DNA from 4 places in the Paenibacillus sp. FSL R5-0623 genome. Region 1 is predicted to be linked to each of the others. Evidence: a T-box and tRNA genes for the amino acid it is inferred to sense, from the RefSeq annotation. Region 1 holds a T-box; the other regions hold tRNA genes.
What was found. The T-box of region 1 lies ahead of leuS (leucine--tRNA ligase). A T-box ahead of a tRNA ligase gene usually reads a tRNA of that ligase, here a tRNA-Leu.

Region 2: it encodes a tRNA-Leu, which carries the amino acid that the T-box ahead of leuS (leucine--tRNA ligase) is inferred to sense. The anticodon was not compared.
Region 3: it encodes a tRNA-Leu, which carries the amino acid that the T-box ahead of leuS (leucine--tRNA ligase) is inferred to sense. The anticodon was not compared.
Region 4: it encodes a tRNA-Leu, which carries the amino acid that the T-box ahead of leuS (leucine--tRNA ligase) is inferred to sense. The anticodon was not compared.

The regions. Positions count from the first base shown of each region.
Region 1 covers NZ_CP150233.1:4,841,840-4,849,545, forward strand. Annotated here, with positions in the region: gene MKY92_RS21280 (ComEC/Rec2 family competence protein) at 1-329, opposite strand, end outside; gene MKY92_RS21285 (cytidine/deoxycytidylate deaminase family protein) at 432-950, opposite strand; gene MKY92_RS21290 (helix-hairpin-helix domain-containing protein) at 990-1,628, opposite strand; gene comER (late competence protein ComER) at 1,814-2,659, shown strand; gene leuS (leucine--tRNA ligase) at 2,640-5,084, opposite strand; T-box leader at 5,163-5,431, opposite strand; gene MKY92_RS21305 (aminoglycoside phosphotransferase family protein) at 5,543-6,499, opposite strand; gene MKY92_RS21310 (class I SAM-dependent methyltransferase) at 6,725-7,495, opposite strand.
Region 2 covers NZ_CP150233.1:4,662,541-4,670,246, reverse strand. Annotated here, with positions in the region: gene MKY92_RS20525 (MFS transporter) at 11-1,234, opposite strand; gene MKY92_RS20520 (DUF6199 family natural product biosynthesis protein) at 1,375-1,563, opposite strand; gene MKY92_RS20515 (ATP-binding protein) at 1,880-3,028, shown strand; gene MKY92_RS20510 (NucA/NucB deoxyribonuclease domain-containing protein) at 3,138-3,620, shown strand; gene MKY92_RS20505 (hypothetical protein) at 3,814-4,038, opposite strand; gene MKY92_RS20500 (hypothetical protein) at 4,246-4,695, shown strand; tRNA gene MKY92_RS20495 (tRNA-Leu) at 5,121-5,206, shown strand; gene MKY92_RS20490 (insulinase family protein) at 5,488-7,706, shown strand, end outside.
Region 3 covers NZ_CP150233.1:1,543,662-1,551,367, forward strand. Annotated here, with positions in the region: gene urtE (urea ABC transporter ATP-binding subunit UrtE) at 1-453, shown strand, start outside; gene MKY92_RS06935 (hypothetical protein) at 484-1,119, opposite strand; gene MKY92_RS06940 (hypothetical protein) at 1,147-1,350, opposite strand; gene MKY92_RS06945 (urease accessory UreF family protein) at 1,616-2,317, opposite strand; tRNA gene MKY92_RS06950 (tRNA-Leu) at 2,762-2,844, shown strand; gene MKY92_RS06955 (glutathione peroxidase) at 2,993-3,472, opposite strand; cyclic di-AMP (ydaO/yuaA leader) riboswitch at 3,845-4,020, shown strand; gene MKY92_RS06960 (hypothetical protein) at 4,136-4,534, shown strand; gene MKY92_RS06965 (HAD family hydrolase) at 4,869-5,552, shown strand; gene MKY92_RS06970 (Nramp family divalent metal transporter) at 5,688-6,983, opposite strand; gene MKY92_RS06975 (organic hydroperoxide resistance protein) at 7,381-7,706, shown strand, end outside.
Region 4 covers NZ_CP150233.1:2,216,109-2,223,814, forward strand. Annotated here, with positions in the region: gene MKY92_RS10250 (hypothetical protein) at 1-1,016, opposite strand, end outside; gene MKY92_RS10255 (xanthine phosphoribosyltransferase) at 1,220-1,801, shown strand; gene MKY92_RS10260 (hypothetical protein) at 1,899-2,228, shown strand; gene MKY92_RS10265 (hypothetical protein) at 2,348-2,566, shown strand; gene MKY92_RS10270 (carboxymuconolactone decarboxylase family protein) at 2,709-3,038, shown strand; gene MKY92_RS10275 (C40 family peptidase) at 3,112-3,576, opposite strand; cyclic di-AMP (ydaO/yuaA leader) riboswitch at 3,582-3,713, opposite strand; gene pelA (pectate lyase) at 4,132-5,094, shown strand; tRNA gene MKY92_RS10285 (tRNA-Leu) at 5,269-5,353, shown strand; gene MKY92_RS10290 (carbohydrate-binding protein) at 5,499-7,184, opposite strand; gene MKY92_RS10295 (divergent polysaccharide deacetylase family protein) at 7,603-7,706, shown strand, end outside.

The sequences.
Region 1 (7,706 bases):
CGGTCTCCATCAATGCGCACATCTGACACCAGCTCACCCTTAATTTCGGCTGCCAAACCGTCCAACTCTTTAGCAGTGATGTGAGTAGTCTTGGACAGACTGCTATGATTGCGTGCATCATTCCATTCCCAATGTGCAGCGCCTCCAATAAAGGCAACAAGTAAAAATAAAACAGACCATCCACGCACATTAATAAAATGAAGTAAAAGTGGCAGACATGCCAGAGCTCCAATTAGCCCCCAGATTAACATCCAGCCTGTTAACGCGCATGCTATCCCGCTCCCGCACAACCAACAAATCGTAAAACTTAATAACGGTCTGCCTTTCATTTCTACCCCTCCATCATTTCACCCGTTGAACGCAGAAAAACCCCCGAAAAGCCAATTCAGGCTTGCCGGAGGTTCTCCCTCACGTATTCGACCATATTCACATTAATTGCTCACAGTCATCATCGTTTCCCGCGGGGGCTGGTAATTCTCCAGCCTGCGGAACGTTATGCCCTTCTGTTCCATCATATTGGTAACCTTGCCGGTATCTTTAGGATAAGAACGATGAAACACGATTTCTGTAATCCCGCTATTCGCCAGCATATTGGCACATGTCCAGCACGGTTCGTCGGTCACGTACACGGACGAGCCTTCGCGGTCAATTCGATCTGTGAATAAAAGTAAATTTTGCTCCGCATGGATTGTGCGAATGCATCGTTGCTTTTTCACCATTTCTTCTTGCCCATCGGTCACGACCAACTCATACTCTTCCGATATCATACAACCTGCTTCAGAACAATCCGGGACGCCGGTGGGTGCACCATTATAGGCTGTTCCCAGCAGTTTCTTTCCCTGAACAAGAACGGCACCCACATGACGACGCGAACAGCGGGAACGGGTGGAAACCATATACGCGATGTCCATAAAATACGTATCCCAGTCCTTGCGTACCTCTGTACTCATGCTGCTTTCCTCCCGCTTAACACAATTTATATTTTAATATTAACGGATCTGCACATACGGCGCCATCTTCTCCAGCATCTTCATACCGATTCCTTTGACCTTTGTCAGATCACTGACTTTTGCAAAAGGACCATGTGCATTCCGATAGTCCACAATAGCCTGAGCTTTCTTCTCTCCAATTCCGGGAAGCTCCGTAAGCTTGGAGACAGGTGCAGTATTCACATCAATCTTACCATTGTCGCTAGCTTCCTCACGAACTACAGGTGGATTACTGTTCGAGCCCGTCTCGGAGGGAACCGAAGGATTCGAATTCGTACTTTGCGCCACTGGTTCAATCGAAGTAGCCGTATCTGAAGGATTATCTTTCGTCTGATTTGGAGTTTGAACTCCCGAATCACCTTCAACCCCAACGCTCGCAAGCTCTTTAGACTCTCCTGCCTTCGCATCGTTCCCAGTCTGCAGCCCACTTGCCTCGGTTCCCGAAGAAGATGCTTCTGTATTGCCCTGAACCGAATTAGCCGACTGTACAGCAGGGAGTTCCTGCTCTATCGTCGGCTTCTCGGTGCCGAGCTGCAAGGGTTCCCAGCCACTAGGTGGTTGTTCACTTTTGCCCGACCATAATATAAGTATACTTCCAACCACCGCAGCAGCAATGGTCATCCCTTTGTTCCATCTCATTCTTCCACACCTCTCCCTGAATTCAAAATCATTCATTTCGAACACGGGCGGTGCTTCCGAACCGTTGAACTTTCCTGATGAAACAAGTTATACATTTTTCATGTCATGTGAAACAGGTCCTCACGCATAGAATAGAGGGAATGAACTGCGCCAGTACCGTAAAGCATGAAAGGAGGCCTGAAACAATGAAGGTTGGATTTATCGGAACCGGCAGCATGGGCAGCCTGCTAATCTATGCCTTGATCCAATCGGGTGCACTTGAGCCCCGGCAGATCGCGGCCAGCAATCGAACCCCGTCCAAAGTACGTCAGTTATCCCTCCGTTACCCCGGTCTGCATGAATCCCAGAGCAATCGGGAAACGGTGATCCGAAGTAATATCATCTTCCTGTGCGTGAAGCCGCTTGAATTCAAACATGTTATTGACGACATCCTGCCTGTCGTGAATCCCAATCATATAATTGTCTCGATCACCAGTCCCGTGCAGCTGCGACATCTGGAATCTTCACTTCCTTGCAAAGTCTCCAAGGTAATCCCCAGCGTTACACACCAAGTCGGCAGTGGAGCATCCCTCTGCATACATGGCGAACGAATGACCAGTGAAGACCGCGCTGTGTTGGAAAGTCTGCTCAGTCATATAGGCAGGCCGTACCAAGTGGATGAAGCCTGTACACGAATCACATCCGACTTCTCCAGCTGCGGACCTGCATTCATATCGTTCTTTTTGGAACAGTGGATCGAAAGTGCAGTGAAGCTGACCGGCATCAAAAGAGCAGATGCCTGCGCTCTGGCTGGCGAAATGCTCCTGGGAACAGGCAAGCTGCTCACCGAAGGAGGATACACCCCGCAAGAGCTTCAGGCTCGTGTCGCCGTACCTGGCGGTATTACCGCTCAGGCACTTGCACTGCTGAAGGTTAGTCTTGACGGCGTTTTCGACAGCCTGATCCACACGACACATGACAAATATGATGAAGATTTGTTAAAGCTGGATGAATTATTCCGAGCCGGTGAGATTAACCGGCAACAATATTAACGAGTTTGCCTGGAACGGCAATGACCTTGCGAATGGTCTTGCCTTCCAGCGCCTGCTTAACAGGTGCCAGCTCCATCGTAAAGTCCTGCATACCCTGTGCATCCAGATCCTTCGCGATTGTAGCACGAGTTACAATTTTACCATTTACCTGAACAACGATTTCTACTTCCGCATCCACTGTCATGGACTCATCATATTCAGGCCAAGCCACGTAAGAGATTCCACCTTCATGACCCAAACGGCTCCACAGTTCCTCTGCCATATGCGGTGCCAGTGGTGACAACAGCTGTACAAATTTCTCCATCGCTTCACGAGGCAGTGTGTCCGCTTTGTATGCATCGTTGATGAAAATCATCAGCTGGCTGATGGATGTGTTGAAGCGCAGATGTTCCAGATCTTCCGTAACTTTTTTGATCGTTTTGTGAGCAGTCCGCTTGAACTCATCCGTTCCACCGTCCACCGTAATCTTGTCATTGATGGCTCCTGTGTCTTCGTTGATGAAGAGACGCCATACACGTGACAGGAAGCGGTGCATGCCTTCAACCCCGTTTGCATTCCACGGTTTTGTCGCTTCCAATGGTCCCATGAACATCTCGTACAGACGCAATGTATCTGCACCGAATTCATTCACGATTTCATCCGGGTTAATGACATTACCACGGGATTTACTCATTTTCTCATTATTGGTACCCAGGATCATACCTTGGTTCACCAGTTTGTGGAAAGGTTCTTTGGTATCCACAACACCCAGATCATACAGCACTTTGTGCCAGAAACGAGCGTACAGCAAGTGAAGCACCGCGTGCTCTGCTCCGCCAATGTACAGATCAACTGGCAACCACTGCTGTTGTTTCTCCTTGGAGATCAGTTCCTTGTCATTGTGCGGATCGATAAAGCGCAGGTAATACCAGCAGCTACCCGCCCATTGTGGCATGGTGTTGGTCTCACGACGTGCCTTCATTCCCGTTTCTGGATCTACCGTATTCACCCACTCCGTAACATTCGCCAGTGGTGATTCTCCTGTACCCGAAGGTTTGATCTGGTCGATATCAGGCAGCAGCAGTGGAAGTTGATCCTCCGGTACGGTCTTCATCGTTCCGTCTTCCAGATGCAGAATCGGGATTGGCTCACCCCAGTAACGCTGACGACTGAACAGCCAATCGCGCAGACGATAGGTCACTTTCCCTTGTCCTTTACCGTTCTCTTCCAACCAAGCAATCATCTTGGCAACCGCTTCTTCATTATTCAGTCCGTTCAAGAAATCGGAATTCACATGTGCGCCATCACCGGAATAAGCCTCTTGTGTAACGTCTCCACCTTGAATAACTTCGATGATATCTAGACCAAACTGCTTCGCAAATTCCCAGTCACGTGCATCATGACCCGGAACTGCCATAACCGCACCTGTACCGTAACCTGCAAGAACGTAATCAGCAATCCAGATCGGCAGTTTTGCACCATTAACAGGGTTGATTGCATAAGCACCAGTGAATACACCTGTTTTGTCTTTGGCCAAATCTGTACGTTCCAGATCACTCTTACGAGAAGCCTGCTCCTGATAAGCCTGAATCGCTTCACGTTGGTCATCGGTTGTAATTGCTTCTACCAATTCATGTTCTGGAGCAAGTACTGCAAAGCTCGCACCGAACAATGTGTCCGCACGGGTAGTGAACACCTTGATGACTTCCTCGCGACCCTCAATGGCAAATACAACTTCCGCACCTGTCGATTTACCGATCCAGTTGCGCTGCATATCCTTGATGCTTTCAGACCAATCCAGCTCTTCCAGGTCTTCCAACAGACGCTCTGCATACTCGGTAATTCTCAGAACCCATTGACGCATCGGTTTGCGTACAACCGGATGTCCACCACGTTCACTCTTGCCATCAATAACCTCTTCATTAGCAAGTACCGTTCCAAGGGCTTCACACCAGTTAACTGCAACTTCATCCACATAAGCGAGGCCTTTATTATACAGTTGGATAAAGATCCATTGCGTCCATTTATAGTATTCAGGGTCCGTTGTGCTGATCTCACGATCCCAGTCATAGGAGAAACCAAGCGATTTGATCTGGCGACGGAAGTTGTCAATATTACGGAATGTAATATCTCGTGGATGTTCACCTGTATCCAGTGCATGCTGCTCAGCAGGCAGACCGAAAGCATCCCAACCCATTGGGTGCAATACGTTGTAACCGCGCATACGTTTGTATCGGGAAACGATATCCGTTGCCGTATATCCTTCCGGGTGGCCTACGTGCAGACCTGAACCGGATGGATAAGGGAACATATCCAGTGCATAAAATTTCGGTTTAGCAGGGTCTTCACCCGTTTTAAACGTTTTATTTGCATCCCAGTATTGCTGCCAACTTTTTTCCATGACTTGTGGCTGATAGCCGTGTTTCGGCTGGTTATTCTCACTCATCTATTGTTCCTCCTTCAGGTTATTCGCGTTAGCTTTAATTGCAACAAAAAAACCTCAGCATCCCGTAGCGTTTGCAGCGCTAGGGACGAGAGGTTGAATTCCCGTGGTACCACCCTAGTTAGCGGACGAACGTGCTTCGTCATCCACTCCCTTTGGACCTGTAACGGCGGTTAACCGATGCGGATTTCCATTCTGAACCCGAGCTTTATACAAGCAGGTTAAACAGAATGGTGTAATCACCGCATTTCTCCAAGGCGAGTTCGCAAATCACTGTCAACCGGCTTCCACCAACCGCCGGCTCTCTGTTATGTACAGGAATTACTACTGATCCTTATCATCGAAATATGTATACAATATCGGGACCATTATACAAAAAAGCAAGCCCAAAGTCAATATTACACGTTATAATGACCCTTTTAAGTCACACGGTTCGTACCGTTCATAACACTCGTTGCTGTTCAGGTTATCCGAAAACGCTGGATGCCTTCCTCCAGATTATGAATGGTCCAATTCACATGTTCCTGATTATCATATTGACGATAAGCGCACTCAATGCGCAGCACCAGATCAAAGTACAAGTCATAGAGACTTCTTCTTTTCAGCTCACTTTCAGTGGTAATCGCATGCCCATATCCCTTCACGAATCCTGGAGTATAGTTAAAATGACTAAAGTAATGCTCCATCAGAGGATCTGCCCACAGAGAACGTTCAAAATCAATAATCGCTGTGATGCGACCTTTGTCAACCAGAACATTGCCATCCCACAGATCCCAACTCACAAGCACAGGTTCTTTGACATCGTCCAGCACATCCAACTTTTCTTCAATCAAGCGTCTCAATTCAGGGTAATCAATCGAAAATGTAATTCCAGCTTCTTCCCCGTCGGTAAGAATATCATCCATCAAATTCATAAATGTTTCTTTCCATGTTGAATAACACTGTTTTTGCTCCGAGAAATATCCAAACTTCTCGCCCTTGATTTCATTAATTCGACGATTGTACCGACCCAGCTGGTGTTCAATGGCCTCCTGCTCATCCGCAGAATATTGATCCTTGACCTGATTATAGGGTGTTCCAGACATGTACTCCATGATAAAATAACGTGCTGAAGCCATGGTTAACGAGTCATCATAAGCCAGCACTTGAGGTACGGGAACATCCTGTAGCTCCGTGATGAGGCGTAGTGCCTCAACCTCAGCAATCATGAGATCCTGTTCACAGCGCATCAGATTTGTCGAAGCCGACGGTGCAATTTTGAGTACCACTCGCTGTGCGTCACTCAGTGTAATGAGATATGCATGATTGGCCCAGCCATCCACCATTTCCTTGTAGTCCTGTATGCTTGCAGAGAAATGCTGCCCTATTATGGCATTCAACTGTTCTGACGTAAGTCTTGTTTTATATGTACTTTCCATTTCTACACCTCACATTGACAATTGATTTATTTTCTCAGAAAACGCTTTCTATCCGACTATTATCGCCTCGTTTATTATAACTGGCAATACTTTTTGTCACGTCGTTATGTCTTTCCTAGCATTCCCTTTCCCAATTACAGAATATTGCTATTCATTCTCCATAAAAAATCAAACAAAAAACTGCCCTTATGCACCATACATAAGGACAGTTGTCATCTTTCGCTCTTACTTCACAGCCACGTAGAACAAGCGCTGTGCGCTGTCTCCAGCTTCTTTCCATTCAAAATCCGCATATACCTTCACGTCTCTAAAACCGGCCTTGGATAACTCTAGCTTCATCCAGTCCGGATTATACGCGCGCTGGACATGAACTTCTTCAAACCGCTGATACATATCCTTGTTACCATCATCCACACGCGAAAAAATACTGAGATGATGTTCGATCTCACAGCGATCCTGATCCAGATCACAAGTCCAAATATACGACACGGAGCGCTCATCCAGTACAAAAGGCTGCTCCTCATCATAACGAATAAGGGTATTGGGATGATGCACATCAAACAGGAACGTTCCATCAGGCTTCAGCATCTCATATGTCCGCTGGAATGTTCGAATGACATCTTCTTGTTCGAGCAAATAATTGACACAATCACAGAAAGATATCACCGAATCCACAGGTTCCGGAACTCGCCATTCCCGCATATCCTGCTGCACCCAACGTACACTGCCCTCGCGATACAAGCGATGACCCTGAGGTGTTGCCTCCATCTTGCTGCGCGCAACCGACAGCATATCTGCTGAGAGGTCAATGCCTGTAACTTCAAAACCGGAGTTCACGAGCGGGATCGTAATGGAGCCCGTTCCACAGCCAAGTTCAGCGACACTTTTGGGCATTCCATGCTTTTCCCATGCTGTTCTTGCAAACCTTATCCAGTCCGGATAAGGCATATCTTCCATTAATTCATCATACACATAGGCAAATTTCCGGTAAGACATGTCAGGCACCGCACTTTCAATTTCATTTTCCAATCCTGATCTATATAAGTTGAACTAAAGAATATTTACACTGGACACTCCAATGACAGAACAACCTTCCGATCACTGTTATCCCCAGATTTTTTTGATTCCTTTTATAAAGGATTAAATCCGGGGATAAAGGCGAACGCTACGCTTCTTCAGGTTCTTTCTGTCCTCTCCGTTTCGTGTA
Region 2 (7,706 bases), 180 kb from region 1:
CTCTTTTGATTTACATATTTTTCGTATGTTTAGCAATGGGATGGTTTCTGTGAACTCTGCTCAACGATAATGAGCATATCGCAGATACAATAAACAAGGCTCCACCGATAAGGTATACCCACCGAACGCCCAGTTGATCGGCGACTAGACCAAAGATAACTATGGATACACTCATAACCGTGGATATCAGGACGCCATGGGTGGCGTATACCTTGGTTAGGGATTCGACAGGTACACTGTTCTGAAGCGCTGTCTGCTGAGCCACATCACGAATCTGATGAACTGGACCCATCAGTATGCATAACACCAGAGCGAGCCATGGCAGGTTGTTTAGACCATAAACGACGATCAGAAGGCTGAAGAGAAGAGAACCCATGGTCATACTAGCGATTAGATGCTTCTGAATACGTTTGGCTAGTGCAAGAGCCAGAATACCTCCAAGCATGGTTCCAGCAGCGTAACTCGAGTTCATGAGTCCCCACCAACCTTCTCCTCGTCCCAGAGCTTCTTTTGCAAAGGCCAGCGTAACAGCTCCGATCCAGATGGAACCCGCAAGTGCTTGGGCAATGTCCATAAGCGTAATCAGCCGTACTGATGGATTCTTCCAAAGTATACTCCAACCTTCCCTCAATACATTCCGCGATACAGCAGATTTCTGAGGTTGTTCTACATTCCGTGTGAGCGAACCCATGGCAATCATGAAGATCAGAACGGCCCAGGACAGGCTTGTAGCTGCCCAGAATGTCTGTGACGCCCCCCAGTTCATCACGGCGAATCCAGTCATGGCATAACCGACAATGGTTACAGTCTGAATGGAGAAAGATAGTAGGCTATTTGCTTTCACAAGGTCTTCTCCTTGAACCAATCGTGGTGTTAAAGCATTCAGTAACGGAGTTTCCCATCCGTCCAAAAAGGATAGTATGACCACTCCGAGCAATAGAAGCGGCAGTTGTGAAATCAAGTGATTCAACGAAATGGCTATACAGGTCATGATGAATGTTTTGGTTATGGAAATGATGGTCAATAGTCTGGAGAATGGGAAACGGTTCACAAGTAATGGCAAAGTGAGACCTGCTATTATGCGTGCAATGATCTGAATCAGTGGAAACATTGCAGCAGAGAGTACCGATCCAGTGAGACCGTATATAAATGTAGTAATGACCATGATATATATGACATTAATAAGCGAGAGCAGCGTTTTGGCGGCCCAGTACGGATAAAATGCGATGTTCATGCCAATGATGTCCTTTCCGAAACGATATATCTATATTACGGGCATTGTCATCATTGCACCACAAACAAAGTTATCATTTTCTCGTCATTTCATCACAAAAAAACTGCCCAACAGGGCAGTCATCTTCTAATGCCTATAATTCATGCCATAGCGAGTGTGAAGGCGATAAGTAACATCAGCAGGCTGGTCGTTCTGACCATAGTCATATAAGGTCTGCTGGGTTCGGCTTCACCCCGGGAAATCCAGCCATAGCGCAGATACCAGCCGAATTTTGGGAAACAGAGATTGATGATACAGAGTACCATGAATATAAAAAAGAGGGTTCTCATACCCATCTTCCTTTCTCACTTCTTACATAACGGATCTTATCTTAACGTTTGCGTCTGGTAAAAAACACTACAATCAAAATGATAATGATGATAATTAACAGAAATTTCATGTATGTTCCTCCTGATGAGTTGTTAGATTATTGTGGGATGTTAGTTATCAACTATTACCCAAGAACCACATGACTTGAATAACTGTGTTACAATTATAATATATTGGTTTTATATCAACACATACCATTCGGTTAGTTGTATCTTCATATAAAGTACGAAAAGAGAATATACAAATAGTAACGTGTATGAGATGAAGGAGGAAGGCATGAGCCAACATAATCAACTCCCATTACAATGGGAATTTATCATCTCGAAAGTGAAATCCTCCGTGACGGTGGTCGATGCTACCTTGCCTGAGCTTCCGCTCATGTATGTTAACGAACACTTTACCCGGCTGACAGGATACACGTATGAAGAGTCTGTCGGACTCAATTGCCGATTTTTGCAAGGGCAGGATACAGACTCCGAAACGGTAATGCAGATCCGTGATGCATTAAAGAAACAACAATCCATTAAGATTGATATCTTAAATTATACAAAAAGTGGTCAGAAGTTCTGGAACGAACTGAATATTGATCCAATCTTTAATGAATCCGGAGAGTGTTTATATTTTGTAGGCATTCAATACGATATTTCAGAACGGAAGTATGCTGAACAGCAATTGAAGTTTGCCGCTTCCATGGCTGAGATGAACAGCAGAGGGCAATTGGAATTCATCGGCAAGCTGAATCACGAGCTTCGTACCCCGCTTAACGGCATTATGGGTATGATTGAACTTGTCGGTATGGGTGAAACTACGGATGAGCAGAAAGAATATCTGGAGTTAGCACGTCAATCAGGTGAGGCGCTACTTAACATCATTAACAATAGCCTGGATATGGCGAAACTGGGCAGAGGCAAAATGGATGTTGAAAACATTGAGTTTCAACCTCTAAAGCTGATTCAACAGATTGTAAAGACACATGAGCCTGCGGCACGGAATAAACACATACGTCTGCTCTGTCATGCTGATCTGAATGTTCCGGATGTGCTTATCGGTGATCCGCTAAGACTTCGGCAGGTACTGGATAATTTACTGAGTAATGCGATCAAGTTTACAGAACAAGGTGAAGTGCAGTTACAGGTGGATGTGAGGCAACAACTGATGGATACCGTTGTACTGATGTTCTCTGTGCGTGATACGGGGATTGGCATTCCCCAGCATCAGATCGAACAATTGTTTGATGCATTTACTCAGACCGACATCTCCCATGCGCGCCGATTTGGCGGAAGCGGTCTGGGTCTGACCATCTGCAAAGAACTGCTGGAACTGATGAACGGTCAGATTTCAGTGGAGAGTACCGAGGGGAAAGGTACACAGTTTGACGTTACACTGCCATTGCTGCGTCAACAGGCCATTCCCAATGTAGGATAATCAAACAAGCAGGACAGCCGGGCGGTCTCGGCTGTTTTTTTATTTTATTGGATTGTTTTACGAACGGGCGTTCTGTTATAATGCAAGTGTTGAATGGGGGAGACACAGCATGAGTAAGAGACGCACAAGAAGAACACGTAAAGGCAAGCAAGGTTTCAAAAAGCAGGTTCTGACGCTGGTAGCGATGCTGCTGGTAGCCCTCTATGCCTGGGCTGGGGGAGAATGGCCGGAGGAGATACCTAATCCATTCGTAGGGACTAACAAGAGTGTAGACCATACCATTACGTTCCCTTCAGAGCGTTATCCCGAAACAGCCAAACATATTAAAGCTGCTATCAAGGCAGGGCATTCGGATGTATGCACCATTGATCGTAATGGAGCGGAAGGCAATCGAGATTTATCACTTAAGGGTGTTCCGGTTAAAAAAGGTAAGGATCGTGACGAGTGGCCCATGGCGATGTGCGCGGAGGGAGGAACAGGTGCAGATATCCAGTACATTACCCCGAAAGATAATCGTGGTGCGGGTTCATGGGTAGGGAATCAGTTAAGTACATATCCGGATGGAACACGAGTGAAGTTTGTAGTGAAGTAACAACAGGTTATGGTCGGGCAGAAACAAGGATAGTCAGGCCTTTGTTGTGAGGTCAGTGGCAGCGTGGTACAGGATTAGTAGAAGAGAAAAACCAGACGTGTATGCGTCTGGTTTTTTGGTATAAAGTGCTGGCATCAATGGATCTAGTTAACGTATCTATACGGGAACTGAGTTTCTAGGATTACAGAGCCGACTAAACGAGTTGCATTCCGCTCAAATGATGAGACCGGATGCTTAACAGACGTGTAACATGTTCAACCTCATCAAACGGTATCCACAGACTGCCGTGAACGGTTCGTAAGGAGAGAATGGATGTATCAGCGGTACGCTCGGGAAAACCGGTTACCGTCTGACCGCTTGTATTACGAACCATGATCTGTTGCTTGCGCCGGATGGCAATTTCTACCTCTTTTTTCATAAGTCATTGCTCCTGATTATGAGATGTCAAATCCATATGTCAATGTTTTCAATGGTTAATTTGTCTTCTTTATCTAGTCTATCAGAACTAGGTATAGATTTCCAGAAGAGAAATCAACAATCTTCTAGGTGATTTGTCTTAGCTGTGGATGATCCGTTTTTGAATGGGGATTACGGGGTTATATTAGGGTAAAAGGAGGGGAACGGAATGACACAATTGATTATTGGGCTGGCCCGTACCGAGAACGAGGCTATAATTATGCTGAATAAGGTGAAAGAGGAAGGCATCAAGGAAAAATATTTGGGAGCGGTGGCGAAGGAGCAGCTTAATCTGGAGCTGGTGAGCGAAAAGACGGGTTTGCCCAAACCGTTGAAGGGTGCCGGAACAGATGGTGCCTTTGGCGCTCTGAAAGGCATATTGGCTGGTCTGGGGAAGCGAATGGATCAGACGATGTCGATCGGAAATGCAGTGCGCAGGCTCGCTGGTAATGAGATTGGGAGTGAGACTGATGATTTGGTACTTACAATGACTGAAGCGGGAATCTCGGAGGAGGATGCGCGGTATTACGAAGATTGGCTGTTAAAGGACCATATCTTGGTTATCGTGGAGTGCAGCGAGGAAGAAGCAGCTCGTGTTCGACCCATTTTACTTTTTTAGTTTAATTTAAGGCTGATTTTAGGTTTCTTTAATGTTGGGGAGGTATTCTTATCTCACACCTCCCTTAATATAGATTGGTTTACCGGAAGTCCGGGACCGCAACTCGGACTTTCTAGGCACTGTGAGCTGACGCTTGCAGTGCCTGTTTCATTTATATAAGTTGAACTAAAGATTATTTACACTGACACTCCGATGACAGAATAACCTTCTAATCGCTGTTATCCCCAGATTTTTTCGATTCCCTTTTCTCAAGGGAAAATCCGGTGATAAAGGCGAACGCTTCGCTTTTTCAGTTTTTTCTGTCCTCTCCGTTATCATGTAAATCATTAGTTAAACTTATATAGTTGGATTATTTTTAATAAAAGTGTTGCAAAGTTAATTAGTTCATGGTAAGATATTTCTTGTCGCCAAGAAATAATATCCATGCCGGGGTGGCGGAATTGGCAGACGCACAGGACTTAAAATCCTGCGGTAGGTGACTACCGTACCGGTTCGATCCCGGTCCTCGGCATCTTAAAAAGAAAGATCGTATGACGCTTGTTAACCAAGCTGCATGCGATCTTTTTTGATGTTCTTTAATATGAATGTCACTTCATTGCAGACCACATCACCATGCAGCTCATAAACATAAACCCTGCATAATACATATCAGAAGGTACATTCATCTGACTTTTATGAAGAGACGGAACAATGGTGTATACTATCCGTAGGCATATATTACCTTTACCTTGCTGAACTTATGTAGAGTCACAAAACCAATAAAACAATCTTATGGACGGAGGACTCAAGTATATGTTGAAACAGCTTAAGCCATACAAGGTGTTACTGGACCGCAGAATCGAAGAACTGAAATCGGATGCGTATCTGTTGGAACATCAGAAATCCGGAGCCAAAATTGTACTTTTATCCAATCAGGATGATAACAAAGTATTCAGTATCGGTTTCCGCACACCTCCGGAAGACAATACAGGGGTAGCCCATATTCTCGAACACTCCGTGCTCTGTGGGTCCAAGAAATTTCCGGCCAAGGATTCTTTTGTTGAGTTGCTGAAAGGTTCATTGAATACATTCCTTAACGCCATGACGTATCCGGATAAGACGATCTACCCGATCGCAAGCCGTAATGATCATGACTTCCATAACCTGATGGATATTTACCTGGATGCGGTATTGAATACAAATATTTATGAGAATGAAAAGATATTTCTACAAGAGGGCTGGAACTACAACCTGACCTCTGCTGACGATGAGTTAACCTACAACGGAGTTGTATATAACGAGATGAAGGGTGCCTTTTCTTCACCGGAACGAATGGTGCGCAGAGAAGTGCTGAACTCCCTTTTCCCGGATACCACATACTCCTCCGAGTCTGGCGGATTCCCGGAAGCTATTCTGGATTTAACTTATCAGGGGCTGCTGGATTTCCACACGAGATACTACCATCCTTCCAACAGTTACATCTATCTCTACGGGGATATGGATATGGAAGAGAAGCTGCAATGGCTGGATGAGAACTATCTGAGTGCATATGATCGCATCGAGATTGATTCGGCCATTCAACTTCAACCTGCTTTTGCAGAACGGGTAGACACAGTTAAGACTTACTCTGCGGGAAGTACGGAATCGGAAGTGGATAACAGCTTCTTGACCTATAACGCGGTAATCGGCACAAGTCTGGACAAGGAACTGAACATTTCGTTCCAAATTTTGTTATACGCACTGCTGAACGCTCCGGGAGCGGTATTGAAACAGGCTTTGCTGGATAAAGGAATCGCGAAGGACGTCTACGGTTCGTATGATGACAGCCTGTATCAACCTGTGTTCACGGTTGGGCTGAAGAAGAGCAATCTGGCGAGCAAAGAGGATTTCCTGGGAACGGTTAAAGAAGTGCTTGAGCGTGTGGTGAAAGAAGGCTTTGATCCTAAAGCGCTGCTTGCTGGAATTAATTCGTATGAGTTCAATCATAGAGAAGCGGACTATGGCAGAATGCCGAAAGGGCTGATCTACGGATTCTCCTCCCTGCAAAGTTGGTTGTATGATGAAGAAGCACCTTTTACTCATTTGGAAGCCAATGACGTATTTGCTGAACTGCGGACAAAAATGAACGAAGGTTACTTCGAGCAACTCATTGAGAAGTATATATTACAAAACACACATACTTCTTTTGTGGCGCTTACCCCGGATAAGGGGCTGAACTCACGCAAGGAGGAAGCGTTGAAAGAACGTCTGAAAACCATTCAGGCCGGTCTTAGTGAGGAAGAAGTCCAGACGTTGATTCAGAAAACGGAAGCACTCGCCGAGTATCAGAATACACCTTCAACCAAAGAGCAGCAGCAGGTCATTCCGACGTTATCGATTGAAGATATTGAACCGAAGGCCTCTACGTTGCATCAAACGATGAACCAGGTCGACGGCACAACCATCCTTCATCATAACCTTTACACCAACGGAATTGGTTATCTGAGACTGCTGTTTGATATCAAAGAAGTGCCACGTCATCTCCTGCCGTATGCAGGATTGCTCAAGAATGTATTGGGTTACGTGGACACTCAAAACTACTCGTTCAATGAACTGTCCAATGAAATCCATATCCATTCAGGCGGTATTCATAGCGGGATTGGATCTTATGCTAATGCGCATAAGCACAATGAATTCAAGGCGACCTATGAGTTCAACGCAAAAGTGTTGTATGACAAGCTTGGATTTGCCTTTGATATGATCAAAGAAATTGTGTTCACATCCCGATTCGACAATTCGAAGCGGTTATATGAGATCATCTCTCAGATGAAAGGTAATCTGCAACGTAATCTGATCAATAGCGGACACTCTGCGGGAATTGGCCGGTCTTCGTCCAAACATTCAGCAGTTGCGGATTTCAGGGAAGCTGTGAGTGGCATTGCCTTTTACCAGTGGCTTGAGGATCTTCAGGCGAACTTTGAGGCTAGAAAAGAAGAGTTATCTTCCCATCTGCAAGAATTGACGGGGTATATTTTCAGACCGGAGAACTTGCT
Region 3 (7,706 bases), 3.3 Mb from region 1:
CCGCAGGGGCGGGAGATTTTCCCGCAGCTTACGGTGAAAGAAAACTTATTGCTCGGTCTGGAGACAAGTGCACCAGGAGTAAAAACGTTCCCGGAGGATGTACTGGCGATGTTTCCAGTGCTTGCGACGATGTATGGACGGCAGGGCGGGGATCTGAGTGGTGGACAGCAGCAACAATTGGCATTCGCTCGGGCATTGGCTTCACGTCCGGGGTTGTTGCTACTTGATGAGCCGACAGAAGGCATCCAGCCTTCTATCGTGGAGGACATTCGGCAGGTTATTTTGCAGCTCAAGGCAAAGGGGGATCTCTCGGTTCTGCTGGTAGAGCAGAGTATTGATTTTGTACGAAGTGCCGCAGATTACATCTATATCATGGACAAAGGAACCATAACCCTGCATGGGACACCGCAAGAACTGGATATGTCGCAGTTTGAACATCATCTCTCCGTTTAGTTGTAGTTAGTCGGCGAGTGGAGAAAGGTTTCAGGAACGCTTGTCCAGGATATTCGAGTATTTCGGATATAACCGCCGGATGCATTCCGGACATATGTCATGGGTGAATTCGGCGTGGGTATGCTTCTCCAGATAACTCTCAACGGAGTTCCAGTGTTCCTCTTCATCCTTGATTTGTTTGCAGACGGCGCAAATAGGCAACAGTCCACGCAATGTGCGCACTTCAGACAATGCCTTCTTCAATTGGTGTTCTGTCTTTCTTTGTTCGGTAATATCCATGTGTGCAATCAAAGCCAGATCACTATCCAGAATTGAATTTGCATAAGATAGAGGGGTGAGTTCTACACGAAACCACCTCTTTTCGTTGTATACAGTATACACGCAGATGTCATATGTATGATTTCGATTAAAGGGTATTCCGCGTTCTTTCAAATTCTGTGCGACAAGTGCCATGTTAGCGTTCTTGTCTCGTTTTGCCCAGGCTTCCGTCAGGTGCAGGTAATGTCTATGACTACTGTGTATATCCGGGTTTGGTGAGCATTGACCGAGTCCCTGTTGCCAGGCACGGTTACAACTTTGGATAATCCAATTGTCATCAACGATGATGAGCTGGTGACGTATGGACTGGAACGACAGCCTCTCCAGATCGGATGTAACATGTCTCATGGATGAGACCCTCCTTTGGCAGAAATCTTATCTCAGTTCATCTGGAATATCCAAAATATCAGCGACCAGGTGCCTGAATCGGGTTGCTTTGCGTGTGCCGTGAATGAGATTGGATAAACGATAGGGTGGGATGCCATGCTGTTCACAAAAGGTCTTCTGGTCCACTTGAAGTTCGGTTAGCCGTCGTTTGATGGCCCATCCGAACGGAGTAACTGGTTTTTTCTTGTTCAAAAGGGTTCACCCCTGGTTAGAATGTAGTATTCAGCCGCCTTTTCTTCATGTAGAATATATAGAAATGCGAGCTGTATGTTTCATTATATACGTAAATTCGTCATCTAACAATTAAAAAATACGGAAAAAAGTGTATTTTGTGATGATAAATGGCGTAAATACGTAAATAAAACAAATAAAATGACAAAAAACACGTCGGCAAGGAGGTTGCCGCGTGTTTTTAGTTTGTCTGAATGAAGGGGAGCGGGTATGAGGAGGAAGAGGATTAGGCTCTGTAGGCATGAAGTCCAGCTCCAAGCATATGGAAACTGGGGAAAAACGATTTCATGGACATCGAGGTTGGCTGTGCCAGTCCATCCGCAGCCGAGGCGCTGACGGTCTTCCATTCATTCTCCAGATCTGTGGCCAGGCGGACCATCAGATCCTTGGTTGTATCATTGTTCAGGGGAATGACTTTGGAGGCTTCGGTTATGCAGGCATTCATGGCTGAATGCAGGTAACCAAGGACCGCCTCCTCGACCGGGATATCGAGGTGGTGGTTAATCCAGGCGTGAACAGTGGAGAGGCAGCCAACCGAATCGTATTTGGCAAAGATCTGTTCGAGCTGGGTGAATTCAATCCAGGGGTGCAGAGCGCGTGCGAGTCTGATCAATCGTTTACCCATCGCGGCAGCTTGTTCTCTGAGATCTCCAGGGGTTCGCTGAACATGGACGAGCTTGTCGATCAGAGCTATCCGCCATGTATCCTTGTGATCTGCTGCGGTATAGATGCCTTTAATGGCCATACCTTCAAGACGAACGATGCTGGGATGCAACTGACAACGCATGAATGATTCGAGATCTTCAGCATTACGAATGGTACCCTCCCTGATATGGATATCCATGCCGAAGGAATGGGTGAACCCTCCAACCTGAATAGAGGAATCAAGCAGTTTGACATAATCGAGAAGCTTATTCCCACGGTTCACAATCATTCGCCTCCTGTGTTCGTTAAATGTCACTTAAAGTGACATTTATATTCCTTTTTGTTTGCTTTGTGTTTAAAAATCCGAATTATATGATAGTTATCATCCCATAAACGTCCGCTTTTTGTCAATAGTATCCGTGAGAATTAATGGATTAAATCTGGAATTTAATATCTGTGTTATTTTATATAACTTATTGCGTTACTTATGTGGAGAAATGTAGGGTGGACTATATATAAGGAAGGACTATATATAAATGAATCAACAAGATCGGCTCTTACCGAAAAAGAGGGGATCAAATCTAATCATATGCAGTTCATGGGTAAAGATGACGAGATTATGCGATTTTTGATGAAATTGCCTAGCTGAAAAAGTAGTATTAAAAAATACTTTACTTTTAGTTCTGAACCCAGTATAATCAATTCTGTTGCCGATTATTTACGACATGCGGTCGTGGTGGAATGGCAGACACGCTATCTTGAGGGGGTAGTGGGCGTATGCCCGTGGAGGTTCGAGTCCTCTCGACCGCATCATATGAACGATTAAAAAGAAGCTTTCCATTAATGGAAGGCTTCTTTTTTTTGTCTTTTTGAACAGTTTGACATCAAAGTTGAGAAAAAAAGGCCATCCATTACCGAGGCAATGGTGCTTACCTTCCGGCTACGGGTGGCCAATGTATTATTTTTGCAGCAAGTTCTTGATATCTTCTTCAATCTTGTCCGGTGTTGTTTTGGGAGCATAACGTTTCAGTACCTGTCCGTTCTGATCCACAAGGAATTTGGTGAAATTCCATTTAATTGCTTTGGAGCCGAGCAGGCCAGGAGCTTCTGTGCTAAGGTGTTGGAAAAGAGGGTGAGCGCTTGAGCCGTTCACATCAATTTTCTCAAACATGGGGAAGCTTACGCCATAATTCATCTGACAGAACTCGGCAATATCGTCGGAAGATCCTTTTTCCTGTGCAAACTGGTTGCTTGGGAAACCAAGAACTTCAAATGGAGCATCTTGAAACTTGTCTTGCAGTTCTTGCAGACCTTTGAATTGAGGAGTGAGGCCGCATGAGCTTGCCGTATTCACAATCAGTAACACTTTGTCACGGTAGTCGGACATTTCAACTTCTTGACCGCGAAGGGTATTCACTTTGTAATCGTAGACTGTCATCTAAATCGCCTCCATTTATTTACTCTTATATCTTCTATTATATTGGTTACAATTAAATATTGCAAAACTAATATGGTGTTAAAAGAATCAAAACAGGCAAGTTGTGCAGAATACGTGAATGAATTGCGAGTTGATTTTCGTCAGAGTGAGAATTAGATAGATTTAAAGAGATGGATAGAGTATGACCTTATTGTAAGCGCTATTATATGTGAGTATTGCCGAAAATCTGTCGATTCGGTGATCTGTGCGGACTTTACACCGTCATGGCGCGGGTGTATGATTCATAACGTAATTTCAATTTAAACTAAATTGTACCTGAAAAACGAAACAAACGATAATATCGCTCGATCTTATCCTTAAGATATACGAACGATGTTTTAATCGCTGAGTTTCCATTCATTGATGAGTGGAAAACGGGGGAACCAACAGAATGCGCTGTCCAGGACAGTAGGCATTCATGGGGTGAATTTTCCGGTGACAGCCGGAAATAGGGCGACTCTCGCGCCCGAATCCGTCAGCTAACCTCGTAAGCGTTAAAGGGAGAGGCAACAAGCCGTACGCTGGTTCATGGTGTTTTCGCCATGGGTTCTTTAAGAAGCGTTCGGGAGGCCTTGGTCCCCCACGCTTCTTTTTTGTTGTCTTTTCACGCCAAGGGAGGAACGAATGATGGATACTGAGATGATCTTAGTGACTGCTCCAAATGAAGCAGGACGCAAATTTATCAAATTGCTGATGTACAAAAAAATGCCCTTTGCCGTTCTAACCAACAGTGCAGGGGAAGAGCGCAGACTCCGTAGAATCGGAGTAGAACATGTCATTCGCATGAACACGGCTGCAGCTCAAAAATGGTTTTTGCCGCAGGGCAGCGTAGGCAACGTGTTTATTTTCGAGAACAGCCTGAATCTGACCTGTCGTTATTTACAGATCTGCCGTTCATGGACTTCGAAATCTCTGTGCGTTATTACGGAGCAGAGTCATCCTAAGGGTATCTATCGGGGCATGGGCGCAGACCGGATTGTATATTCGCTCAATGGGGAAGTTGGCTTTCTCCTCAATGGTTAATGCCATAGCTTGTGATTGCTCAGGTGTAAGGTGCCTGTTATAATTGAATGTATCGATAAACGGAAGTTTGAGGAGACTCATGCAGGATGGTGAGTCTTCTTTTTTATGGTTTCTATAGGTTGTTCAAAAAGTCCGCTTTTGATTACGAAGGATGCCTAGTGGCATCATCAGCATCGAATATGAAATTCAGCCGAAATGTCCGTTGCTCACGTAGTTTTCTCTACGCTCCGCTACTCCATTTCTAGCTTCATTCCATCTTCTCGGTACTGAAAACCAGACTTTTTGAACTGAATTAGGATCAGGAATCACCTGTGGCTTACAAGGAGGAATTGGCGTGCCGGATGTAGGTGGATTGAAATGGTTGTTTTTTGATGTTGGAGATACACTGGTGGATGAATGGGAGCCGGTTGATGATATTATCGGACAGTTCGTCCGCGAAGCCTGTGCATTGGGGTATCCGGTGAAGATTGAGGCGGTACGCGAACTGTTCGCGAACTGTTACCAGAAATATGAGCAATGGCCGATGAGAGTGGCGATTCGCACATTCGTTGAAGACGAGGGACACCAGAAGCAGATTCAGGACAAGCTGAAGTTTCAAAAAGATCTTGAACGTCCTTTTCCATCAGCGGATTACGTTCTTCAGCAGTTGTCACGGCATTATCGCATTGGCATTATTGCCAATCAGAGTCCTGGTACGGAAGAGAGACTGGAGAGTTACGGACTGCGGAAGTATGTTGATGTTCTGGCGTGTTCGGCTGAAGAAGGAGTGTCCAAGCCAGACCCTGAGTTATACACTGTGGCCTTGAAACAGGCCGGTTGTGAACCGGAGGAAGCCGTCATGATCGGCGATCGGATCGATAACGACATTATACCTGCTCGGAAGCTGGGCATGCGTACGATTCGAATGTTGCAGGGTTACGGAAGATTCCAGCCAGAACTATCGGATAACCAACGTGCGGACTGGACTGTTGATTCATTGGATCAACTCCTGCCGTTACTGATACCAAATCAGGATTAGATGATTGTTTATTGGAGTTTGAGTTTTACTATAAAAGGAAACACCTTGCTGTATTTCAATAAAAAAGGCTGATCAACTTGGTATAGCATACCGGAGTTGATCAGCCTTTTTAGTATTTAATCGATAAGAACGAGATTAGAATAACCGAATCGTCTGAATGATCAGATATACATTCAGCACAACGATAATCGCGGCAATGAACCATGAGATGATTTTGAGCCACAATTTGTTGGCGAATGCACCCATGCTTTTTTTATCACTCGTGAACATCACCAGGGGAATTACAGCAAAGGGCAATTGAAGCGACAGCACGACCTGGCTCAAAATGAGTAGTTCTTCTGTGCCATGCTCTCCTGCAATGGCTGTCACAATTACCGCCGGGATGATGGCGATCAGACGTGTGACCAGTCTGCGCAGCCAAGCCGGAATCCGAATGTTCAGGAAACCTTCCATAACGATCTGCCCAGCAAGTGTACCTGTAAGGGTAGAGTTCTGACCTGATGCTAACAGCGCCACACCGAACAGGATACTGGCAACCGTAGTACCCAATAGAGGTGTCAGCAGATGATAAGCATCTGCGATCTCGGCAACCTGCGTCATACCAGCACTGTGGAATACAGCAGCAGATACGATCAGGATGGCTGCATTGATGAACAGGGCCAGTGTCAACGCGATTGTAGAATCCATGGTCGAGTACCGAATGGCTTCTTTTTTGCCCTGTGGTGTCTGTTCAATCTGACGGGTCTGTACAATGGAAGAATGCAGGTACAGATTATGCGGCATCACGGTTGCTCCGATAATACCAATGGCGATATAGAGCATAGCCGGGTTTTGCAGAATCTCAACATTGGGTACAAAACCATGGAGAACACCGCCCATATCCGGTTTTGCCAGAAACAGATCAATCCCGAAGCAGAGGGCGATGGTTGCCATCAGCACAATGACGAGAGTTTCCAGAGCGCGGAAGCCTTTGTTTTGCAGTACAAGAATCAGGAGTACATCAACTGCGGTGATGATAACGCCGTATAACATGGGGATGTTAAATAACAGCTTTAATGCGATGGCAGAACCAATGACTTCAGCCAGATCGGTGGCTGCAATGGCAAGCTCACACAGTATCCATAACATCATGACAACAGGCATGCTGAATCGTTCACGACAGGCTTGAGCCAGATCCCGTCCAGTGACGATGCCGAGCTTGCCAGCCAGCGACTGAAGGACAACGGCCATCAGGTTCGAGAGCAAAATGACGGATAACAAGGTATACCCAAACTGTGAACCGCCTGCAATATCTGTTGCCCAGTTCCCGGGGTCCATGTAACCTACGGCAACAAGGTATCCTGGGCCTACAAAAGCGAGGAATTTCTTCCACCATGCAGCATTCTGCGGAACTTTCATCGAGCTATGTGCTTCTCCAAGGGAAGGGGCCATGCCCGCAGTAGACAATGTTTCTCTTGAAGGAGCGTTGAACGGATTTTTTTTACTCATACGATAATCACCTGACTTTGAATTATTGATTTGGAAATATATGCGGGACAATTCGCTCATGATATATCTAAATTTTTATGTTTATTGTTACATTGTACTCCTTCAATTGTTTTTGTCTAGTGCAACTTTTATGTATCAGCACAAAATTTCGGTTCCAGCTTGTAGATGTCCCTTCGTATATTACCCAACCGTGGGGAAAATACAGCCATGGCATTGAAATGCATGAAAATAATAAAGTTGTAAAAGCTGATAAAGATACAAAATTGCGTTTCAAAATGAGCCAGAAGTTTAAATTGAAAGGAAGGCAATAAAAACTATATGGATAAGGGAGAGATTCTTAATGGAAGCTTTATATACAGCAGTAGCGACAGTTAAAGGTGGACGTACAGGTTCCGTGACTTCTTCGGATGGCGTTCTCAAGCATGATCTGAAAATGCCAAAAGAGCTTGGTGGCTCCGGTGGTGAAGGTACTAACCCTGAGCAGCTTTTTGCCGCTGGATATGGGGCATGTTATGAAAGTGCCCTCGCCAATGTAGCACGCAAAGCAGGTGTGAAATTGGAGGATGTGGTCGTTACAAGTAACGTATCCATTGGTAAAGACCCTGCGGATGATGGTTTCCAGCTGTCTGTTCGTCTGGACGTTAGCATGCCTGGTGTAGATCACAG
Region 4 (7,706 bases), 2.6 Mb from region 1:
AGTACCAATTTGGCAGCCCAGATTAATGCCATACTTCCAAAGATGGGGTAAAGGATGGACAGCAGGGAACTGAATCCAAACTGACTGAGTGAGTAACACAACAGCATAATGGTTAATGTAATGAAACGGGGATGAACACGTATATGTTGCCTGAGTTGCAAGGTCATTCCATAGATATCGGCTACAAAGGTACTGAATATTTCCATGAAAATAAGGGATACATATACAGATTGCACTGCCCATCCAAGTTGAAAGGCAATGCTGCCCATCGGGATTTCGAATTGAATGATGCCGGGCATCTGGGCTGACATGGCAAAATGAGCTGCCATCAGCATGAAACCTACGCCAATTCCACCCAATACTCCACCCCACTTCAGCACATTCCGACTACGAATCTGGTTACCTACAGGCACAAGAACAGCTTGAGCCAACACCAGATTGAATGAAGTATACAACAGTGGAGACAGCCACACTTGAATAGGGTTTGAATCTGTCGTCAGTGTGATGAATCGGGAAGCACCTGGATGATGGATGGTACTGGTGATCATGAGCAGAGATAACAGGAGCATCATGGGCACGACAATGCTATTCATTTGTAGGATGGCCTGAATGCCTCGACCGAGAAGCAGATATGACCCTACAAGTGTGACGATCAGACCTGTCTGATAATGCAAACCCAGATGTTCAACAAAAACGGAACCTGCTCCGGCAAGCATGACACTGTTCACGCCAATGAGAATGAGAAGGGTCACCCAGGTGATCCATTTGCCCGCCTTATGGCCGAATAAATGTTTGTTCAGATCCTCATAAGAGCGGGACCCGGTATCGTGAGCGATCAGCATCATTTTGGTACCTAACCAGACAAAGAGCATGGTGGATAAGCCTATGGTGATGGTGGCCCATTTGCCATACTGGGTAAAAAACTGCAAAATTTCCTGCCCTGTAGCGAAGCCGGCTCCGACAACCGTTCCGATGTATGTAAATGCGATCTGCAGCACCCGAAATGCCTGTTTCATGTGTTTCCCCTCTCAGGCCCCTGTATAGTTTGGACATGCGGGTACCATGGTACAAGGTATGCTTGACCCACGAAAGTCATGACAATCGATAATAGCTTTGGCTTGAAATGCGTCCCAAGGACAGCGCCCAGGCAATTTCGCTTGAACTTATAGATAGATATATGATACTTTTACCTCATAGGATAGGCTTGGGAGGTCAAATCATGGAATTATTGAAACAACGAATTTTACAAGAAGGTGTGGTTATCTCGGATCAAGTATTAAAGCTGGATGGTCTGTTGAACCACCAGATTGATCCTGCATTAACGATGGAGATGGGACGTGAGTTCGCTGCCCGTTTTCGTGAAAGTGGAGTAACTCGGGTAATCACGGTAGAATCCTCAGGCATTCCGGTTGCTTTTGCAGCAGCCTATGAACTGGGGGTGCCCCTTGTATTCGCCCGTCGTAAAAAAACACTTCTGGCTGATCCTGATGCTTACTGTGAACGTGTACCGTCCTTTACCAAAGGAATTGTAACTGACATTATGGTATCCCGCGAGTTCATTCATGAGAATGACCGCATTTTGTTCATTGATGATATTATTGCCAATGGAGATGCCGCTCGTGGCGTCATCAAAATTATCGAGCGTTCCGGTGCGGAACTCGTCGGATTCGGCGTTGTGGTCGAGAAAAGTTTCCAGGCAGGAGCACGCACAATTCGTGAACAGGGTATTCCGGTGGAAGCCTTGGTACGCATTCGTTCCCTGAACGATGGAACAGTACAATTTGACGATAACGAAATGTGACATTTTAAAGGAATAGGGCCTATTTTTTGAACTATGCCTTTGCATGACCGCCGATTTCATTTATAATGGGGTTATGTTAGGGAGAGGAGGCAACACCATGGGGAACCAACCGGCAACAGAACAATTTTTTAATGATAAGCTGGCGGAATCGAAAGTTCATTTTGAACGTGCCCTGGATTGTAAACATACGGAATTCGATGACCTTTATCCCTATATGATTGAACATCCTCAATTTTTCTGGTACAAACGCTATGTTGCCTGGTCAGAATTACTGACGATTGTAGGCTTGTGCGAAGAGTTGTCCTTCTCTTGGAAAGAACAATTTACACCGCATCAAGTGGAGTACCTTGAAGAACGTGTGATGTCCGCCAAAGTGCTTGATTTTTGGTTCGAGAAGAACGACAGCAAAGAGCACGCGCAGCGGTAACTTTCAGTCGGGACATAATTTCGAATGACATAACAGTCCAATACAGTCACGTGAGACCTAAATGACATTTCATTTAGGTCTCTTTTTGTAAATAAATTTGAAATATAGGAGCCATGAAGATGATTAGTGATACAGAATTGGACGCCCTGCGTCTGTCAGGTGAGAAAGTAAGAGTCGTACGGGACGAGCTGGAATCGAACGACGTGAAGGGGATTGTGGTTGCCTGGGATGGCGAGCAGGTACTTATCCGTCGTCAGAATCGACGTGTCGTTAAGCTGGACCGAGGTTACAGCTATCAGCTGTTCAGCGAGCCGCGCCAGAGTCCACTTAGTGAGTAACAGCTTATAATTATGGCAGTGGCCATGAGCGTTAAATGTTTGGAATTACCATGATTTCTTGGCATAATTGGCTCACTCGGGAGAGAAGATAGGTACAGTGAGGAAGATCTGTAACTATAGCCGAGAGGGTGTGCTACAAGCCATGACATTGATGAATGATAAAGTTCATGCCTACAAGGATCAGATTGGAGCATTAAGCGATGTGCTGCCAGGTGTGGTGAAGTCCTATCATGAGTTTACCGGAGAATGCTTCCAACCTGGCGTGATTGATGCGAAGACAAAACAGTTAATTGCGCTTGGGATTGGATTATTCGCCAACAATGAGGTATGTACCTTCTACCATGTAGAAGAAGCCCGTGCTAAGGGCGCAACAGATCAGGAGATTATGGAGACCGTAGCCGTGGCTGGAGCTGTTGGTGGAGGACATGCCCTGTCTCAAGGTGCGATGCGAGTGCAGAAGGCGCTGCATTAGTAAGCAATGCAACATACATTTTTAAGTGCAAAAAAGGCATCCGGTTAATAACCGATGCCTTTTTGTATGTGAATCACATTTTACCTAACATTTTATCATACATAAACTGTCCAGTTACCCGACGTGCTGTTACGTAACGATCATTGAAGTATGGATTCGATAACTTCGTGATGCTTACACCTTTACTGCTGGAGGCATGAGCGAATTGTCCGCCGCCGATATATACACCTGTATGTGAAATGCCTTTGCCTGTTGTATTAAAGAACACCAGATCACCTGTCCGAACATTGCTCTTAGATACGGGAGTACCTGCTTTGGCTTGCTGCTGCGAAGTACGTGGTAATTCAATGCTGTATTTGTTGAAAAGATATCTCATAAAACCAGAACAGTCGAAGCCGGCTACAGTTGTGCCACCCCATTTGTAAGGAATACCTGTCATGTTGTTCACTACGGAGTTGATACTGCTTGCCTCTGTGCTTGTTGCCCCGGATGTAAATAATACAGCTGCTCCAAAAATGGAGATAATCAGTTTTTTCAAAATCAATGTTCTCCCTTCGATGCCTACGGAGTTAGCTAAGGGTTCGGTAGAAGGTTCCCTATATTTCCTATGTATAAGAATAATTCACCCAAATTGGTTCCCCCGTTTTCAAACATGAAACTCGGCAATGAATAATTAAGTTTTTGTAACTATTTGAAACTATATTGCATAAATGCGTAATTGTCAAACCTATTTAAAACCCTTCGTAATACCTCAATGTTAGCGGAATTAAGGTTTTTATATGAAAGAAGGGATCAAGTTTGGGTATCATTCATGACAAAAACGTCATTATTGATTCGTTTAAGACGAATTTGGATAAATAAATAGGTTTGTCATGAGTTAAAAGAACTATCCCGTTATGTAGAATTAGAGAGATTATATTCATTAAGTTGCATATATTGACAATGATCGATTTTTTGCATATTATCTGATTATCCAATCCACATATTGGATTAAAATTGATTTTATTATGAGATAAATACAAATAAAGGAGGTTTAAGGACGCGTATCATAGGTAAGCAGAAGTGGAAGATTTATAAAAACAAACATAGGAGAGTGTTACATTTGAAAGCGAAGAAAATAATTACTTTTGTCCTGGCATGTACGATGGTGTTCTCAGCAGTTGGAATGGCAGTTCTTCCTGTAGGGACGGTATCTGCTGCGGATGCATCGGGTACTACAGCGAGTATTTCTGATATTTTGAAGAGCCAGCTGCCGGATGGGGGTTGGAGAAAAGATTATAAACAGACAAGTGGAGAGTGGGCGAAGTCCACGATCGACAACAAGGCTACATACTCAGAAATTAGAAGATTGGCGAAGGAATTTAAAAAGACGAATGATCCGCGTTACTCCACAGCTGCAATCAAAGGAATTAACTTTTTGATCAACATGCAGTATTCAAACGGCGGATGGCCACAAGTTTACCAAAGCTCCGGATATCACAAGCACATCACTTACAATGATGATGCCATGATTAATGTAATGATCATGTTGGATGAAGTAGCGGCACGTAAAGGTGATTTCTCGTTTATCGACAGCACTCTTGCTAACCGCAGTAAAAACTCAGTTGCCAAAGGTGTGGAGGCAATTCTGAATACACAGGTTGTTTCAGGCGGTAAGCTGACAGCATGGGGACAACAACATGATTCCAGTTCTCTTAAACCGGCAAGCGCAAGAATCTATGAAGTACCATCACTGACGGCTGGAGAGAGTGTAACGATTGTTAAATTCCTGAAAACCAGACCTGCTACCGCTAAAATTACGGCATCCATTAAGGGAGCTGAGGCATGGTTTAACAAAGTGAAGATTACGGGTTACAAGTATGAAAGAGCAAACGGAGACAGCAAAATTATCGCTGATTCCAAAGCTGCACCGATCTGGGCTCGTTTCTACGAAGTGGGAACGGATAAACCGATCTTTATTGGTCGTGACGGGGTCGTTAAATACAAACTAAGTGATATTGATAAAGAAAGAAGAGGCGGTTATGCATGGTATGGCAACTGGCCTTCCAAGCTGTAACTTGAAGTATGCTTCCGTTATAATGAACTAAACTATTAGCTGTTAAAGGTAAAGCCCGAAAACGACATGGACGTCTGGTTCGGGCTTTATTGTTATTATTTTCAGTGTTGACATGATAGATTTCACATGATATATTATCTCTTGTCGCCGATATTGATCACGGAGATACAATATGCGGTCGTGGCGGAATTGGCAGACGCGCACGGTTCAGGTCCGTGTGGGCTAACCCCCCGTGGAGGTTCGAGTCCTCTCGACCGCATCTAAAAAAAGACTCCTTAAGCTAACGCTTAAGGAGTCTTTTTTTGCATTTTTTGATATAACACTAACTTTAGACTTGAGTATCCAAGAGGTTAGTGCTTAGCTGCACGTACAGCAAATGGTCTTCCATCAGCCATACGGAACGTTTATTGCGCTGCGGTAACATTAATGCTGTCAATATTCGGTCCTTCCGATCCAGTGGTGACCACTTTCAATGTATTGGTCCCCGTGTTCATGGGGACCTGTATTGTTTTTTCAACCCAAGTGGACCAGCTTCCCGTAGCTGGAAAGGGCTCGTTGCTGATGACTTTGGTTCCGTTCACAAAAATGTCGAGGTTCCGAGTGCCGCTTTCCAGCGCATAACGAAACTTTACGTTTTTGGTACTTGTTGTAGTGTTATTAATGCTGTTCCATTGAATGGCCGAACCAGTCATCGCATTGAAGTTAACATACCCGGAGCCAGTGTAACCGGGGTAGATTGTTTCAATGGCAGCTTCCGTAAGTGACGTTCCGGTCTCGGCTTCATACGTAGTGCCACTGCCTGTATTCCCGCCGTTATTTCCGCCAGTAACGTTGGCAACAAACGTTGTTACGCTCTGAGGCGGGAGCTGTGCCGTGAAGGCTCCATTGGATACGGTAAGCGGGGTTCCGCTTGCCAGGTTTCGACTGCTGTCCGTAATCCATGAGGACACAGTGGAGGCATTACCATTCTGCAGAACGAATTTTTGGCTTGTGGCTGAAGTTCCACGGTTAATTGCCACAACGACGACTTTGTTATCACCTTTGTAGGCTGAGACAAATGTGTTCGTATCCGGATTTTTCGTTGCATCGACTCGCAGGTAGCCTGGACGCACGAATTTAGAGAAATGAGCCATATTATACCCGCGTTTGCTTATGGTACCGTCCTCTTTCATCGGACCATACTGTCTGCGGATGTACCACCACACATAGGCCTGGAAATCACCTTCTACCATGGCATTGTGCATGTGATAGGAAACGTCTAGTGCTTCAGGCCAGCGATCTGCTGAGTTGTTGTCACTATTCGGAACATACACCTCAGTCATCCACAGTTCTTTACCGGCTCCTTTTTGTTTAAAGAGAGGGTAGGCAAAATTCGAAATCTGTGTTCCATACGTATGCGCTCCCAGAATGTCCATGTTGGCAAGCGCCTGCGGATCATTCAGGATTGGGTCGGATATGTTCTTTAAGTACTGGAAGGATTCAGGCGCCATGACTTTGGTACCTTGAATGGACCCGGCATTTTCTTTCATGAATCGAAGGATCTCTTGTGGAGTCCACCAGGTCCAGTCATGAGCATAATCCGGTTCATTCTGCACAGAAATGGAATATAAATCTACGCCGTTATTTTTCATGTAGGTTACAAAGTCGTTCAGATGTTGCGCATAGGCGGCATATTTGTCGTATTTCAGGCGTTTGGCATTGGTGTCCCCATTGCGGTTGAATGTTTCAACCATGCTGCTCGGAGGATTCCATGGGGATGCGAATACGATAGCACCCTTTTCGATAGCCCGTTTGGCTGTGGCAACTTCACGGTACCAGTTATTAGAATCTGGATCGACGTAAATCCTGAGAATTGAGAAGCCTAACTGATTCTGATCGTTACCAAAAGCAGTTTCACGTTGAGCGGGAGTCAGATCACCAATCCAGGCAGGAAGGTTAATGCCCCCAAAGCCCTTGATCAGCTGTTTTTCCGAGGACAAATTAATGTTTGCATCGCTGGCTGCTGACACATTTGTCGGGGTTAACATCAAAGGCAGGGCTGTTAAACAGGCCAAAAGAACATTAATCGTCTTTTTTAGTTTGAATTTCACTACTTTCATCCTCCTCGATAATGGTAAATGTTACATAGAGAAACCGCGACCAGGGATAACAAACAAGAATAGCGGATTGTCTGGCATTTATTTTATGTAAACCCTTTCAAAACCTCCTTCCATAAATCATAGGAATGAAATGAAGCACATAACCTCTTTCATTTGTTGATTCTACTAAATAACTCCTAAACTGAAAACCTGACAAATTACAGTATTTTTTCTAATTAATCTCTATTTTCTTAACTGTTCAATGACAGTTCTTGTCTGAATGCAAAGGAGAAAACGGGAATGATGAGGATCTTCGCTTGAGACAGAGGTCTCCAATGGCGGGGATATTGTTATTAAGGAAGGCTTTGGCTTACATAATCCTCCCTTCATTATCAAACAATGAGATCACAGAAGTTACGGGGAGGGAATCATGATGAAGGAACAGAGAAAGAATTATCGATTCATTGCAGGTATCATGGCATTTTTGATTGTGTTTTACGCAGGCATATCGGCAGGAGGGCCTACAGCGGCAGC